DNA from 2 places in the Clostridium sp. SGI.024 genome. Region 2 is predicted to be linked to the other one. Evidence: predicted binding sites of a transcription regulator. Region 2 holds the regulator's gene; the other holds the start of a gene.
What was found. Region 2 encodes HrcA, which represses chaperone genes, less so after heat shock. Its sites were predicted from a motif close to TGTTAGCACTCNNNNNNNNNGAGTGCTAACA; they were not measured.

Region 1: a site for HrcA is predicted at 2,262-2,292, ahead of groES (co-chaperone GroES). Genes of this name have one in related genera too.

The regions. Positions count from the first base shown of each region.
Region 1 covers NZ_JBNPON010000015.1:45,880-53,403, forward strand. Annotated here, with positions in the region: gene ACQRD5_RS06755 (type II secretion system protein) at 1-154, opposite strand, end outside; gene groL (chaperonin GroEL) at 288-1,913, opposite strand; gene groES (co-chaperone GroES) at 1,928-2,212, opposite strand; gene ACQRD5_RS06770 (4Fe-4S dicluster domain-containing protein) at 2,674-4,167, opposite strand; gene ACQRD5_RS06775 (class II D-tagatose-bisphosphate aldolase, non-catalytic subunit) at 4,320-5,636, opposite strand; gene ACQRD5_RS06780 (tagatose bisphosphate family class II aldolase) at 5,733-6,587, opposite strand; gene ACQRD5_RS06785 (GntR family transcriptional regulator) at 6,827-7,524, opposite strand, start outside.
Region 2 covers NZ_JBNPON010000001.1:179,947-190,316, reverse strand. Annotated here, with positions in the region: gene hemW (radical SAM family heme chaperone HemW) at 52-1,188, shown strand; gene hrcA (heat-inducible transcriptional repressor HrcA) at 1,373-2,404, shown strand; gene grpE (nucleotide exchange factor GrpE) at 2,421-3,074, shown strand; gene dnaK (molecular chaperone DnaK) at 3,135-4,991, shown strand; gene dnaJ (molecular chaperone DnaJ) at 5,083-6,213, shown strand; gene ACQRD5_RS00810 (nitrite/sulfite reductase) at 6,424-7,974, shown strand; gene tpx (thiol peroxidase) at 8,125-8,622, shown strand; gene prmA (50S ribosomal protein L11 methyltransferase) at 8,804-9,745, shown strand; gene ACQRD5_RS00795 (RsmE family RNA methyltransferase) at 9,764-10,370, shown strand, end outside.

The DNA.
Region 1 (7,524 bases), on a different contig from region 2:
ATTCTCTAATGCTTTCTTTTACTTCTATTTTTTTTGTCATTTTCTTATAATTATTATAAGTAATAAATAATGTAGTTCCTAATATTGCTGAAATAATTAATAATAAAGTTATTCTTATTCTCTTAATTCTTAATCTTTTGCTTTTGGCATTCATAATATCCCTCTATGTTATACAATATTTTTCTTATTCTAATTATAAATTATAGATTATATTATATCAATATATTATGTAGCTTGTTAAATAGAAAAGGAGCTATTATAACTAGCTCCTTTTAAATATTTAAATTTTAGTACATTCCGTCCATTCCCATTCCTGGTGCTCCTGGCATTGGAGTTTCTTTTTGAGGTATATCTACTACAGCAGCTTCTGTAGTTAAGAATGTTGATGCTACTGAAGCAGCATTTTGAAGTGCTGATCTTGTAACCTTAGTTGGGTCAACTATACCAGCTTTAATCATATTTACATACTCATCTCTTAAAGCATCATAACCAATTCCTGCTTCGCATCCCTTAACATGTTCAATAATAACTGAACCTTCAAGTCCTGCGTTAGTTGCTATTTGTCTCATTGGTTCTTCTAATGCTCTAACTATAATATTAATACCAACTTGAGTATCTGGAATATCTGAAGTTACTGTATTTACTTCATTTATAATATTAGCATAAGCTGCTCCACCACCTGGAACTATTCCTTCTTCAACAGCTGCCTTTGTAGCTGCTAAAGCATCTTCAATTCTTAATTTCTTTTCTTTTAATTCTGTTTCTGTAGCTGCACCAACTTTTATAACTGCAACTCCACCAGCAAGTTTTGCTAATCTTTCAGTTAATTTTTCTTTATCAAATTCTGAAGTTGTTTCTTCTATTTGAGCTCTTATTTGAGCAACTCTTTCTTTAATAGCTTCGCTATTTCCTTTACCATTAACTATAGTAGTATTTTCTTTTGTAACTTTTACGCTTTCACATTGTCCAAGCATATCTAAAGTTACTTCCTTTATATCTATGCCAAGTTCTTCTGATATAACTGTACCACCTGTTAATATTGCTATATCTTGAAGCATTTCTTTTCTTCTATCTCCAAAACCTGGTGCTTTTACAGCTACACATGTGAAAGTTCCTCTTAATTTATTAACTACTAATGTAGTCATTGCATCTCCTTCAACATCTTCAGCTATAATAAGTAATTTCTTACCTTGTTGAACTATTTGTTCTAATATTGGAAGTAATTCTTGAATATTTGATATTTTCTTATCAGCTATTAAAATTAATGGATTATCTAAAACGGCTTCCATTTTTTCTGTATCTGTTACCATATAAGCTGATACATATCCTCTATCAAATTGCATACCTTCAACTACATCAAGTTCAGTCCCCATTGATTTTGATTCTTCAACAGTTATAACACCCTCGTTACCTACTTTTTCCATAGCATCAGATATTAATTTACCAACTTCTTCATCTGCTGCTGAAATTGCTGCTACTCTTGCAATATCTTCTTTTCCATCAACAGGTTTAGAAATTTTCTTAATTTCATCAACAGCTTTATCAACAGCCATTCTAATACCATTTCTAATTAATATAGGATTTGCTCCTGCTGTAACATTTTTTAACCCTTCTCTAATTATTGCTTGAGCTAAAAGTGTTGCTGTAGTAGTACCATCCCCTGCTACATCATTAGTTTTAGTAGCAACTTCTTTAACTAATTGAGCTCCCATATTTTCATATGGATCTTCTAACTCTATTTCTCTTGCAATTGAAACACCATCATTAGTTATTAAAGGTGCACCAAATTTTTTATCTAATACAACATTTCTCCCCTTTGGCCCTAATGTTACCTTAACAGTATCGGCTAATGTATCAACACCAACTTGCATTGCTCTTCTAGCATCTTCGCTAAATTTAATCATCTTTGCCATAATTTATTCCTCCCTTATTCAACTATTGCTAAAATATCATCTTGTTTTAAAATAGTGTACTCTTCACCATCAACTTTTACTTCAGTACCAGCGTATTTTGAGTAAAGTACCTTATCGCCAACTTTTACTTCCATTTCTACTCTATTTCCATCTACTACAGCTCCTGGTCCTACAGCTACAACTTTTGCTTCTTGTGGTCTTTCTTTTGCTGCACCTGTTAAAACTATTCCACTTTTAGTAGTTTCTTCTGCTTCTAGTTTCTTAATTACTACTCTATCTGCTAGTGGTTTAATATTCATAAAAAAATCCCTCCTAATTATATATATAAAATTATTATTATTATATCTATATTAGCACTCATCTTTATTAAGTGCTAACAATTTTATAATAATATTTTGATTTTTTTTTTTCAAATTGTAATCTTTATATTTTTCCTCTAAAATTAATAAATATTACCATTTTTCATTAATTAGTTTCTATTTCCTTATGTTTATATCTATTTTCTTCATTTTAGAACTTCTTCTATTTTGCACTCTTTTATTATATGTTATCTTGCATTATTTAAGACTAATCTAATAATTATATGAAAGATAATAAGACTAACAATGTAGGTAATATTTCTTATTATAATTTAATTCCTGATTGAATATAAAAAATGTCAATATTAATCTTTCCCATTATTATATAAATTATTACCAAATCTATCTATATAAGATTAATTATATATAAAAAAACTCCCTAAGGAGTTTTTTTAATGAATTCATTTTCTTTCTAAATTAATATTTTTAAATTCTTTTATTTTTTCATTATCCATAACTGATTTTCTAGAAGCCTGTGAATTTATCTTATTAAAAGTTGATTTAGATTTAAATGGAGTAGATATGGTTCCTGCACCATTTATACATCCACCTTCACACATCATACCTTCAATAAAGTTTCCTTGTAATTTTCCTATTTTACCCATAGTCATAGCTTTTTTAATTTCTATTCCCCCTGCAGCTTTTACTGGAGTAAAATTAACTTCTAATCCTTGACTTCTAATATAATTTTCAATAGCTGCTGTTAAACCACCATGAGCACCAAATCCTCTTCCATATATTGATGCTTCATCAACTAATTCATCTTCACATTCTTCAACTTCTATATCAAAAGCATTAAATAATGCTAATATTTCTTCAAAAGTTAATACATAATCTACTGCACCCTTTACAGATTTTTTAGCTGCTTCATTTTTCTTAGCAGTACAAGGTCCTATAAATACAACCTTTGCCTCTGGATCAATACTCTTAATATATCTAGCTGTTGCTATCATAGGTGATGCCGTACTAGAAATTCTATCTGCTTCTGAAGGCATAGTTTTCTCTATATAGTTTAAAAAGCCTGGACAACAAGAGTTAGTCATATATTTATCTCCATTTTCCATTCTTTCTACAAACTCATTACTTTCATGTACTGTTACTGCATCTGCTCCACAAGCTGCTTCTAGCATATCAACAAAGCCTAATTTCTTAATTGCATTTTTAATTTGTCCATAGCTAACCTTAGGTCCAAATTGACCTGCAATTGCTGGAGCTACAATAGCATACATTTTTCTTCCTCTAGCAAGTCTCTTTGCTACTGGAACTATTAAGCTTTTATCTGATATAGCTCCAAATGGGCATGCAGTCATACAACTACCACAGTTAACGCAAATTTCCTCTTTTATAATAGCTCTTCTATCTTCTTGACTTATATCTAAAGCTCCTGTAGGACAAACCCTTTTGCAAGGTCTCATTACTTCTGCTATTGCATCATAAGGGCATGCTTTTTTACACATTCCACATTCTTTACAAAGTTCTTGATTTATATATGCTCTACCACCTACATAATGGATTGCTCCAAAGTTACAAGCTTCATCACATTTATGAGCTAAGCATCCTCTACAAGAATCTGTTACACTATATTTATTAATTGGACATCTATCGCATGCTGCTTCAATAACGTATATTATTTGATCTTCTTCTCTAATATCTACAAACTCATCATCAATATTATCACCGTTAGCCAAATATCCTGCTGCTAGTTTTGCTCTTTCTAAAACAATAGCTCTTTCCTTATAAACACAACATCTGTACATTGCCTTGTCCCCTTTTATTATTTCATAAGGAATCTTTTCTATTGATTCAGTAGATAATTCTCCATTCTTAGCTAATCTTGCTACCTCTGTTAGAACTTCATGCTTTAATTTTTTTAACTGAGTCTCAAATTGAAACATACCAAAATCCTCCTATATAAATAAACTTAAACATTACTCCCTAATATTATTATAACAGGTAATTTATTCCTAAGTTAATAATTTTGAATATTCTTATAATTTTCGGCAATGGTAATTAAAAAAGCGCATATTTTGCGCTTTTCTACTAAATTTTATTTTTTATCTTCTATAGCATAAATATAATCATCTATATATTCACCTATTTTATCCTTTAGTAAAGCTTCTGCATTTGGCTTTAATAAACCATCTCTAATCTTTTTATATTGCTCATGCATATATTGGCTTATTAAAGTAATAGGAATATTAACATCCTTTAAGTTGTTCATAAGCTTTTCTAAAGCATAATTAACTTCTTCCTTAGGCATATAATATCTAGCTCTATCAGATAAGCTATACTTTCTTTGTAATTTAATTTCTAATCCATTCCCTGAATAGTGATGCATCCATTCTTTTGGATTTTTAACCATATTGTAATCTAAAACTTCTATAAAATTAGATAATTCAACATTTGAATCATATTTTAATAACTCATTTTCAATAGCATTTAATGCAAAGATACCTTCTCTAAAACCAAAAGTAAGAGCTGGTCCAACTTTTAATATTATAAATCCATCTTCAACCATTTGCTTTAATGCTTTTGGACTTTGATAATCTGTAGAATGAGCTTCAAAAACTAAGTTTGGATAATCCTTTAAAGCATTACTTAATTCTTTTGCATCTTCTCTATTATATTTCCATACATCTTCACTTCCAAATTCTACTCCTGGTTGAACTACTATTCCAACTACATACTGAAAAGCATCTTTAAGCCCATAAGCTTCAAAGGTATTTTTAAAAGTATCTACCGTATTCTTAAAGTCTTTTACCTTTGTAACCTGCATTCCTTCTTCCTCTTCTTCTACTTGCGCTCCTCCTGGAATTGGAACTTCGCTTCCTATAATATAAACTGGATGTATTGCATCTTTATTAGTTTCTTTTAACTCAATATAAGCTTCTTCTGCTACTTTACATAATTGAGCTGCTCTATCTGCTATTAAATCATCTCCAAAGATATTATTTTCTATATCTCCTTTTAATGGCATGCTTGTATCAAGATGAATCTTAGTAAATCCAGCTAAAACATATTGTTTAATAAGCTCCTTAGAATTTTCCATAGCTTTTTCAGCATCTATATTTTTCCATGTTAATGGACCTAAATGATCTCCACCTAATATAATTCTTTCTTTAGGGAAACCAACTTCATCTGCTATATTATGAATATATTCAAAGTAATCCTTTGGTTTCATTCCTGTATATCCACCAAATTGATCTACTTGATTTGCTGTTGCTTCAACTAATAAAGGAATATCCTTATCTAAAAGTCTTTCCATAGCTGCTTCAATTACATATTTATTAGAGCAACATACTGAAAATATCCCCACATTCTTTCCCTTTTTAAATTCATTGACCATTTTTTTAATTTCATGCATAAACTCAACCCCTTCTTACTTTACAAATAAGACAAAATAACACTTTAGCTTTACAACTTAATATTATTTTCTCAAAATTTATATTTAATTTAAAATTTAAGCTTTTCCATTACTTCCACAAACCATAATCTTGTGTGCAACTATTTTTTTCATAGCTTCTTTTCCTGGTGCCATATATTTTCTTGGATCATTAGCATCTGGATTTTCTATAAAGTACTTCTTTACTGCATCTGAAAATGGAATCTTTAAGTCAGTTGCAACATTTACCTTACATATTCCTAAAGAAATTGCCTTTTTAACTAATTCATCTGGTACATCTGATGCTCCATGTAAAACTAGTGGTACCTCTACCATAGCTCTTATTTCTGCTAATCTATCTAAATCTAATTTTGCTTCACCTTTATATAGTCCATGTGCTGTTCCAATAGCTACTGCTAATGAATCTATTCCAGTTCTTTCAACATATTCTTTTGCTTGTGCTGGATTAGTATACTTAGTATCTTTTTCATCTACTATTAAATCATCTTCTTGTCCACCAAGTCTTCCAAGTTCAGCTTCTACTGTTGAATCATATTTATGTGCATATTCTACAACTTTTTTAACTATTGCTACATTATCTTCAAAAGACTCATGAGAAGCATCTATCATAGTTGATTTAAATCCAATATTAACGTAATGTTTTATTTCATCAATTTTTTCAAAGTGATCTAAATGGATCGCAATTGGAATATCGTGTTTTTTAGCTGCAACTTCTGCCATAGCTACTATATATTCTCCGCCTGCATAATCAATAGTTGATGGAGTTCCAGCTAATATTACTGGTGATTTAAGTTCAGCAGCAGTTTCTACAACTACTTGTAATGTTTCTAAATTATGAATATTGAAAGCCGGTACTGCATACCCTTCTCTTTGAGCTTTATTTAACATTTCTCTTGTTGATACTATATTCATTTTACTTCACTCCTCTGTTTAATAATTTTTTCTATTTATATAAATTCTTCATTAGTTATCTATTTAATATAAATTTTTATTAAATACATTTTTCGTTATTTGAAAACAATATTTTCCTATATAAAAACTACAATTTATACAGTAATATCACACTGGTAATTATAACTTTTAGCTTAATATTATATTTTTTCTCAAGTTGTAATGTTGTCATTACCAGTTAGGTTAAAAATTTTTTATTTTTAATTGTTTTTCAATTTCACCCTATATTTAAATTTATCTCCCCTAGCAACACTTACTGTATATTCAATTACATTTGTGTTTTCATATGTAAATCTCTCTATTTTTAAACTTGGTGATCCTTCTTTAATATCTAAATAAACACTTTCTAGCTTGTTTGTTAATATTGGCATAAAATATTCTTCTGCTGATGTTATCTTAGTATTAAAGCATTTTAATAGAACATCATACATAGGATTTTCTTCTAATTGCTCTTTTTCTATCCCCTTAAATCTATTAAAAGGAAGATATGTAGTTTCATACATCATAGGTAATCCATCAGCTTTTCTTATTCTAGATATTCTATATAACAAATCATCTATTCCTATATTAAATATTGAGCATATTTTTTCATCACCTTGGACTATTTCAAATCCTGTAACTTCTGAACTTGGGACTTTACCTAACTTCTTCATCTCTTCAGTAAAGGAATAAAAAGATATTAAATCTTGATTCATTCTTTTAGGGGATACAAAAGTTCCTTTTCCATGTATCTTATATATATATCCTTCTTTTTCAAGTTCATCCATTGCTTGTCTTACAGTAGTTCTACTAACATTATAAATTTCACAAATTTCTCTTTCAGAAAGTATTTGTTCATTTTCTTCTAGGCTATTCTCTATCATATCTATAAGAATATTCATAAGTTGTAAATATAGTG
Region 2 (10,370 bases):
TGTTTTTGTATAATAAGAATAAAAGAATTTAAAAAAGAAAGAGTTGATAATATGGATAATAAAAAAGAATTATCTCTTTATATACATATACCATTTTGCAAACAAAAATGTTTTTATTGTGATTTTCCATCATATGCATCTATAGATTACTTAAGAGATGATTATGTTGAGGCATTATGTAAGGAAATAGAGTCTAAGGCAAGTAAATATGTTATAAAAAGTATATTTATAGGTGGTGGAACGCCATCTTACCTTGAAACTAAGGAAATAGTTAAGATTTTAAATTCTATAAGAAAGCTTGATCTTATTGAAGATATGGAGTTTACAATGGAGTGCAATCCAGGAGCTTTAGAAGAAGAAAAGTTAGCAGCCATGTTAAATGGAGGCGTAAATAGAATAAGTATGGGGCTTCAAGCAGTTCAAAATTCATTGCTTAAGGATATAGGAAGAATTCATAGCTTTAAACAATTTGAAGAAAATTTTAAATTAGCAAGAAAAGTAGGCTTTAAAAATATAAATGTAGATTTAATGTTTGGGCTTCCTAATCAAAGTGTTGATGAATGGAAGGAATCTTTAGAAGTAATTGCTAATTTAAATCCAGAGCATATTTCAGCTTATAGCTTAATAATTGAAGAAGGAACAGCATTTTATAAGCTTTGGGAAAGCAATAAATTAATACTACCATCAGAGGAAGATGAAAGATTAATGTATGAAATAACTAAGGATATATTAACTAAATATGGATATCATCAATATGAAATATCTAATTATTCAAAAGAAGGTTTTGAATGTTATCATAATAAGGTTTACTGGAAGTGTGATGAATACTTAGGACTTGGATCAGCATCTACTTCATTTATAGATGGAAGAAGAATTAAAAATATAAATAATGTTAAAAATTACATAGATAGAATTAATTCAGGAGAAGAAATAATAGAAGAAATAACAATAAATACAATGGAAGATAGCATGGAAGAATTTGTATTTATGGGCTTAAGAATGCTAGAAGGAATAAGTTTAACTGAATTTAAAAAAAGATTTCAGGTAAATATTGAAAGTATATATAAAGAGGTTATTGATAAAAATATAAATAAAAAATTATTAATTTTAGAAAGTGATAAATTGAAATTAACGGAAAAGGGAATAGAGCTATCTAATTCAGTAATGAGTGATTTTATATTAACTTAAGCATGGTAGAAAAATAGAGAATTTATTAGAAAAATAAAGAAAAGTAAAAATAATTTAATAAAATTAAATTATATTATTTATTTCGTGGCTAATTTGAATTGACAAAAAACTTAATAAGGAATATATTGATATTGTAGTCATTAGCACTCGACCATATTGAGTGCTAACAGATAGAGGTGATATAATGGCTATTGATGAAAGAAAAATAAAAATACTTCAAGCTATCATTAATGACTATATTATGACTGGTGAGCCAGTAGGATCAAGGACAATAGCTAAAAGATATAACTTAGGAGTAGGGTCAGCTACTATTAGAAATGAAATGGCTGATTTAGAGGAAATGGGGTATTTGGAACAGCCTCATACTTCAGCAGGAAGAATACCTTCCAATAAAGGTTATAGATTATATGTAGATAAGTTAATGGATACAGGAAGGTTAACTAAGGATGAGGAATTAAAAATTAAAGAGTATTTAATTAATTCTGCAATGTATGAAGTAGATAAGATAGTAAAGGAAGCTTGTTCTCTACTTTCAGAACTAACAAACTTAACTACAGTAGTACAGACTCCTTCAGTAAGAAGTAGTTATATTAAATCTATTCAATTATTGCCTATCGATAATCATAATTTGGTCTCTGTAATAGTAGCAGATAGTGGAGTTATTAAAAATCATAGAATAAGAGTTAATAATATGCCAAAACCTGAAACTATTCAAATGATTAACAATGTTTTAAATGTTAGACTTAGGAATTTGACTATTGATGAAATTAATTTAGAAGTTATTAACAACCTTAAGCATGAATTGCAAGGTTTTGATGAAGTGTTTAATGGAATTCTTCCAGCTTTATATGAAACTTTAAAGGAATCTAACAATACAGAAGTATTTGTTGAAGGAACAACTAATATTTTTAATTATCCTGAGTACAATAATATCGAAAAGGCAAAGGAAATTTTATCATTAATAAATGATAAAGATAATTTGCTTGATTTAATTGAACCTGGAAATGATATTACAATTAGAATTGGAGAGGAAAATTTTTTCCCAGAAGCAAAGGATTGTTCTATTATATCAGCTGAATATTCTGTAGATGGTAGGCCAATAGGAAAGATTGGATTAATTGGACCTAAGAGAATTAATTATTCAAAAGTAATTGCAATTATGAATGAAGTTATGAAAGAACTTAATAAAAGCTTAAAAAATCAAATTATAGAGTAAGAGATGAGGTGTTTTTGTGGAGGATATTAAGGATACATTAGATAACCAAAATAGTTCAGAAGAAAAAACTAATGTTAATAATAATGCTGATGCTGAAATAAATGAAGAATCAAATATAGATATGGAATACGATACAACAGATTCTTCAAATGATTCAGCTGAGGACTCTTCAGAAGATATGGCAGAAGAAAATAATGATAAGGAAAATGAATTAGATATTATGCGTAAGTTAAAAGATGAAAACAAAAAGCTAAACAATGAAGCAGAAGCTTTAAAAGAAAGACTACTTAGATTAACAGCAGAATATGATAACTATAGAAAAAGAACTTCTAAAGAAAAAGAAGGAATATACACAGATGCTTGTACAGATGTGTTAAAAGAAATGATACCTGTACTTGATAATTTAGAAAGAGCTATATCAGTAGAAGGAAATGTTGAAGATATTAAAAAAGGAATTGAAATGACTATTAAAGGTTTCAAAACATCCTTTGAAAAACTAGGTGTAGAAGAAATTGATGCTAGTGGAGAATTTGATCCGAACTATCATCAAGCAGTAATGCATATACAAGATGAAAATTTAGGAGCAAATTCAATTGCAGAAGTATTCCAAAAGGGATATAAAAGAGGAGATAAGGTTATTAGATATACTGTAGTAAAGGTAGCTAATTAAAATTAAGACATATTAACTAAATTTTAATATTAGAAGATATATTTTAGGAGGAAATAGATTATGGGAAAAATAATAGGAATTGATTTAGGAACAACTAACTCATGTGTAGCAGTAATGGAAGGTGGAGAACCAGTTGTAATAAGTAACTCAGAAGGAGCAAGAACTACTCCATCAGTAGTTTCATTCCAAGCAAATGGTGAAAGATTAGTAGGACAAATCGCAAAAAGACAAGCAATTACTAACCCAGATAGAACTGTAATATCAATAAAGAGACATATGGGAACTAACTATAAGGTTAATATAGATGGAAAAGACCATTCACCACAAGAAATATCAGCAATGGTTCTTCAAAAAATCAAAGCAGATGCAGAAGCTTATTTAGGAGAAAGCGTAACTCAAGCAGTTATCACTGTTCCAGCTTACTTTAATGATTCTCAAAGACAAGCAACTAAGGATGCAGGAAGAATTGCTGGTTTAGAAGTTTTAAGAATTATAAATGAACCAACAGCTGCAGCTTTAGCTTATGGATTAGATAAAATGGATTCTAACGAAAAGATATTCGTTTATGACTTAGGTGGTGGTACTTTTGACGTATCTATCCTAGAATTAGGTGATGGTGTATTTGAAGTATTAGCAACTAATGGTGATACTAAGCTAGGTGGAGATGATTTTGATGAAAGAATCATGAACTATATAGCAGATACATTTAAGACTGAAAATGGAATAGATTTAAGAAATGATAAGATGGCACTTCAAAGATTAAAAGAAGCTGCTGAAAAAGCAAAGATTGAATTATCATCATCAATGCAAACTAATATAAACTTACCATTTATTACTGCAGATGCAACAGGTCCAAAACATATTGATATGAACTTAACTAGAGCTAAATTCAATGAAATTACTCATGATTTAGTTCAAAGAACAATTGATCCAATGAAAAAAGCTTTAGCAGATGCAAATCTTTCATTAAGCGATGTTCATAAGGTAATATTAGTTGGAGGATCTACAAGAATTCCAGCAGTAGTAGAAGCTGTTAAGAACTTTACTGGAAAAGAACCTTCAAAGGGAATAAACCCAGATGAATGTGTAGCAATTGGTGCTGCTATTCAAGCAGGTGTATTAACTGGAGAAGTTAAGGATGTATTATTATTAGACGTTACTCCATTAACATTAGGAATTGAAACATTAGGTGGAGTTGCTACACCACTTATTGAAAGAAATACTACAATTCCTACTAAGAAGAGTCAAACATTCTCAACTGCAGCAGATGGTCAAACATCAGTTGAAATTCACGTAGTTCAAGGTGAAAGACAAATGGCAGCTGACAATAAGACTTTAGGAAGATTCACTTTATCTGGAATAGCTCCAGCACCAAGAGGAATTCCTCAAATCGAAGTTACATTTGATATAGATGCTAATGGATTAGTTAAAGTATCAGCAGTAGATAAAGCAACTAATAAAGAAGCAAATATCACTATAACAGCTTCAACTAACTTAAGTGAAGAAGAAGTAGAAAAGGCAGTAAAAGAAGCAGAAAAATTTGCTGAAGAAGATAAGAAGAGAAAAGAAAAAATAGAAGTTAAAAATAATGCTGATCAAGTAGCTTATCAAACAGCTAAAGCTTTAGAAGAATTAGGTGATAAGGTATCAGCAGATGATAAGGCAAAAGTTCAAGCTAAATTAGATGAATTAAATAAAGTTAAAGATGGAGAAGATCTTGAAGCTATAAAAAATGCTATGGAAGAATTAAATAAAGAATTCTATGCTATTTCATCTAAGATGTATGCAGATGCTAATCCAAATGGAGCAGAAGGGGCAGGCTTTGATCCAAACAATATGGGAGGAGCAGGAACTAACAGTACTCCAAATGATGATAATGTAGTAGATGCAGATTTTGAAGTGAAAGACGATAAATAGTTGTAAACTATTAGTGTAATATATATAATATAGGAGGGAAGGCAAAAGTCGTCTTCCCTTTTATAAAGTTAAAAAATGGTGGTGAAAATAGATGGCAAATAAGGACTATTATGCAGCCCTTGGACTTGAAAAAGGAGCATCAGATGCAGACATAAAGAAGGCCTTTAGAAAGTTAGCTATAAAATATCATCCTGATAAGAATCAAGGTAATAAGGAAGCTGAAAATAAATTTAAAGAAATAAATGAAGCATATCAAGTACTTTCTGATCCAGATAAGAAAGCAAAATATGATATGTATGGAACAGTTGACTTTGATGGTAGTGGTTTTGGATCAGGTGGATTCGGTGGCTTTGATTTTTCTGATATGGGCGGATTTGGAGATATATTTGAAAGCTTCTTCGGTGGCGGAGGCAGCGGCGGAAGAAGAAGAAATGGTCCTCAAAGAGGTTCCGATTTAGAATATACAATTAATTTAACTTTTGAAGAAGCTGTTTTTGGTGTAGAAAAAGAAATATCAATAGATAGAAGTGAAAAGTGTGAAACTTGTAAGGGAAGTGGAGCAAAAGCAGGCACATCAAAGAAAACATGTCCAACATGTAATGGTCAAGGGCAAGTAAGGGTACAAAGACAAACTCCATTAGGAAGTTTTGTAAGCACTTCAACTTGTAATACCTGTGGTGGAAGTGGAACAGTTATAGAAGAACCATGTACAGATTGTCATGGAAGAGGTCATGTAAGAAAGACTAGAAAAATTAAAGTTAATATACCAGCAGGTGTTGATACTGGAAATGTTATGCCTTTAAGAGGACAAGGAAATCATGGAACTAATGATGGACCTCCAGGAGATTTATATGTAAGAATTAATGTAGCTCCTTCAAAGAAGTTTGTAAGAAAAGGAAATGATATATATATAGATGCTCATATTTCTATGGGAAAAGCTGCTTTAGGAACAGAAATAACAGTAGCAACTGTGGATGGAGATGTTAAATATACTATTCCTGCAGGAACTCAATCAGGTACATTATTTAGATTAAAAGGAAAGGGAATACCTAGGGTTAATTTATCTGGAAGAGGCGACCAATATGTAAAAGTAATAGTAGATATTCCTAAGAATTTAAATGAAAAGCAAAAGGATGCTTTAAAAGCATTTATGGAAGCTTGTGGAGAAAATGTTGGTGAAGGAATACACCATAAAAAAGGATTAAAAGATTTATTTAAATAAGAGGGTTAGCAAAGGCTAATCCTCTTTTTGTACATATATAATAATTATATTTTAAATAATAATAAAAACTATTAATTTGAGTAAAATAAATAATGAAATAAATTTTTACTAATAAGTAATACTTATAGTTATTATAAGAATATCAAATGATAACATATAATTTTTAATGATATAATTTAACATGGAAGAAATTTGTTAAGAGGTGGTAAAATGGAAAGATTAAAAGAAGTTCTATACGGAGAAATAGAAGGGTTTAGAGAAAAAGGTCATAAATTTATCAATGGAGAAATTAATTTAATGCAATTTAAACATGCTTCTGGTGGATTTGGAGTATATGCTCATAAGGGTGGAAAGGAATTCATGATAAGACTTAGAATTCCATCAGGAGTAACAAATGTAGATGAAATGTATAAAGTTTACGATTTCGCAAATAAATATGGCCTTGATAAAATTCATTTAACAACTCGTCAAGCTATACAATTGCATGGTCTTAATATAGATGAGATATGTGATTTAATGAAGGAAGCTTTAGATAATAATATTTATACAAGAGGAGCAGGTGGAAATTACCCTAGAAACGTAGCTATGTCTCCATTATCTGGGGTTCAGGAAAATGAAGCTTTTGATGTTACCCCTTATGCAATGGCTTCTGGAAATTATTTCTTAGAAAGAATTACAACATATAAATTACCAAGAAAACTGAAAGTATCCTTTTCTAGTGGCGTAGAAGATGAAGCACATTGTACAGTTCAAGATTTAGGATTTGTTGCAGTTAATAAAGAAGGAAAAGAGTATTTTGAAGTATATCTAGGTGGCGGATTAGGGCAAAATCCTAGAAAAGCTGCTAGATATAGTGAGCTAATAGAACCAAAGGATGTTTTATTCTATATTGAAGCTATGGTTAGAATGTTTATGGCAGAAGGAGATTATGAAAATAGAAATAGAGCTCGTGTAAGATACATATTAGATAGAATGGGAGAAGAAGAATTCTTAAAGTGTTATAAAAAATATGTGGATGAAGTTAAAGCTAGTGAAAATTTACAGATAGAAGTAAATAATAAGACTTATAATAAGCAAGGAATAGAAGTAGAAATAAATAATCCTAGATTATTTAAGCAAAAACAAAAGGGATTATATAGTGTATACTTACATCCAGTTGGAGGACAATGGCCAACTAATGATTTAAAGAAGGTTTTAGATTTAATAAATAACTTTGAGGACATAGAAATAAGATTAGCTATGACAGAAGGTATATATTTTAGAAATCTAAATGGAAATGAAGCGAGAGAATTATTAGAATTAACTGAAGAAATGGGAGCTAAAACTGAATTTGAACAAAGTGTATCATGTATTGGAGTGCCAATTTGTCAAATAGGCTTATGTAATAGTCAAGGAACTTTAAATTCAGTTTTAGATTATTTTAAGAAGAATAATAATAAATTAGATGTACTACCTAAAATACATTTTTCAGGTTGTCAAAATTCATGTGGAGTTCATCAAATATCTTCTATAGGCTTTACTGGAAAGAAAAAGAGAGTAGGAGATAAGGTAGATGACTGCTTTACTTTATATGTTGGAGGAGCATATGGTGTAGGTGAAACTAAGCTTGGAACTGCTTTAGGGGATATCCCAGCTGTGAAAATACCAGAATTTTTATTAAATCTTTCTAATGATATAGAAGAAAGCAATATGGAATTCAATGATTATTTAATTAAGAAAGAGAAAGAATTTAAAGATTTAGTTGCAAAATATGAGGTATAAACAATTACATTGCTTATTCTAAGTTAAAATGACAATATTTGAAAATAATAAATATTTACAGAAAGTAATTATTAGATATATAATACAAAGGTATAGATAATGATTATTATTAAAATAATAAAGATTATTTTAATTTAGGAGGAAGATAAAATGAAAATGGTAAAATTTCAAGGAGCACCAATTACATTAGAAGGAAATACATTAGCTGTTGGAGATAAGTTCCCAGAATTTACAGTTACTACAAATGAATTAGGAGATTTCACTGAAAAAGATTCAAAGGGCGTTAGAGTGTTTTTAACAGTTCCATCAATAGACACACCAGTTTGTGATATGGAAGTAAAAACTTTCAATGGAAAAATTGATTCATTAGATGGAGTAACTTGCTATACAGTTTCAATGGATTTACCTTTTGCTCAAGGCAGATGGTGTGCATTAGAAGGAGTGGAAAAAGTTAAGACTCTTTCAGATTATAAATATAGAAGTTTCGGAATGGCTACAGGTACTTATGCAAAGGAATTAGGATTATTAACTAGAGCATCATTTGTAGTTGATTCAAACAATAATATAACTTTTGTTGAATACTTAGATGAAATCACAGACCAACCAACTTATGATGCAATTTTAGAAGCAGCTAAGGCATCTAAATAATAATATTTTATAGTTATAAGTTTTTGACTATAGATAAGGTACTGAAAAATCAGTGCCTTATTTTATTATTATAATTAATTAATATCTATAAGGTAAACTTTTTAAGTTAATACCTAGACAGAAACTTAACATAAGTGTAAAATAATAAATTAGTCAAATATCTTTGAAAGGACTGATTTTAATGGAAGGAACATGGATTGAAATTAGAGTTATAACAAAAAGTGAAGCTTTAGAGCCAGTTTCAGGAATTTTTTATGGATTAGATTGTAAAGGGGTTGCAATTGAAGATCCAAATGACATATTAGAAAGAGAACAAGGACCGCTTACTTGGGATTTTGCAGATATAAATGTATTAGAACATAAAGGGGAAGTAGCTGTAGTTAAAGCTTATTTTTCTGAAGAAGACAACATAGAAGAAGTCTTAGAATATGTTAATGGAAAAATGAGAGAGCTAAAGGAAATGGGTATAGATACAGGATTAGCTAAGGTTGAAAGTGAAAAGATGCATGAAGAAGACTGGGCTAATAATTGGAAAAAGTATTATAAGCCTACTAAGATTGGGGAAAGAATAGTAGTAAAACCAATTTGGGAAGAATATGATGCTAAGGAAAATGAATTAGTATTAGAGCTTGACCCAGGTATGGCTTTTGGAACAGGAACTCATGAAACAACAAGAATGTGTATCCAAGCTTTAGATAAGTATGTAAAAGAAGATAGTACTATTTTTGATGTAGGGTGTGGTTCTGGAATACTTGCAATTGCTGCAGCAAAACTAGGAGCAAAAAAGGCAATTGGAGTGGATTTAGATCCAGTTGCAGTAGAATCTGCAAATGAAAATGTAGGGTTAAATAATTTAAATAATATAGAAATATTATATGGAAATTTAGTTGAAGTAATAGATGGCAAAGCAGATATAGTAGTTGCTAATATAATTGCAGAAGTAATTTGTATATTAACAGAAGATGTTAAAAGAGTATTAAAGAAAGATGGATACTTTATAACTTCTGGAATTATTCATGATAGGGTAGATATGGTTACTAAGAAGCTTGAAGAAGTAGGCTTTGAAGTATTGGAAATAAATAAAGATGGGGAATGGAACTGCATAGTTGCCAAATTAAAATAGTTTTAAGGAGATTGTTGTATGCATAAATTTTTTACTCCTAAAGAAAATTTTACAGATATAACAGCAAAAATTTTAGGTGATGATGTAAAACATTTATATAAAGTATTAAGGCTAAATGAAGGGGATAAAATAGTTTTAAATAATTGTGATGGCCACGAATTTTTAGCGAAAATAAGGACTATTACAAAACAAGAAGTAATTGTAGATATAGAAGAAAAGCTTGAAATAAATAATGAAAGTAAAGTGAAAATTTATTTATTTCAAGGTTTACCAAAGGCTCAAAAGATGGATTTAATAGTTCAAAAAGGAACAGAATTAGGTATAACTGAATTCATACCTACTTTAACTGAAAGAGTAGATATAAAATTAAAAGGTGAATTTAAAAAGTTAGATAGACTAAATAGAATAGCACTAGAAGCTGCAAAGCAAAGTAAAAGAACAATTATACCAAAGGTTTGTGAACCTATTACTTTTGAAGAAGCAAAGAAAGCTATGAAAGATTTAGATCTAGTTATAGTTCCTTACGAAAATGCTGAGAATTTTGGAATAAAAACATTATTTAATGATAATAGCATTGATACATCTAAAATAAAAACAGTTGGAATTTTAGTTGGTCCAGAAGGTG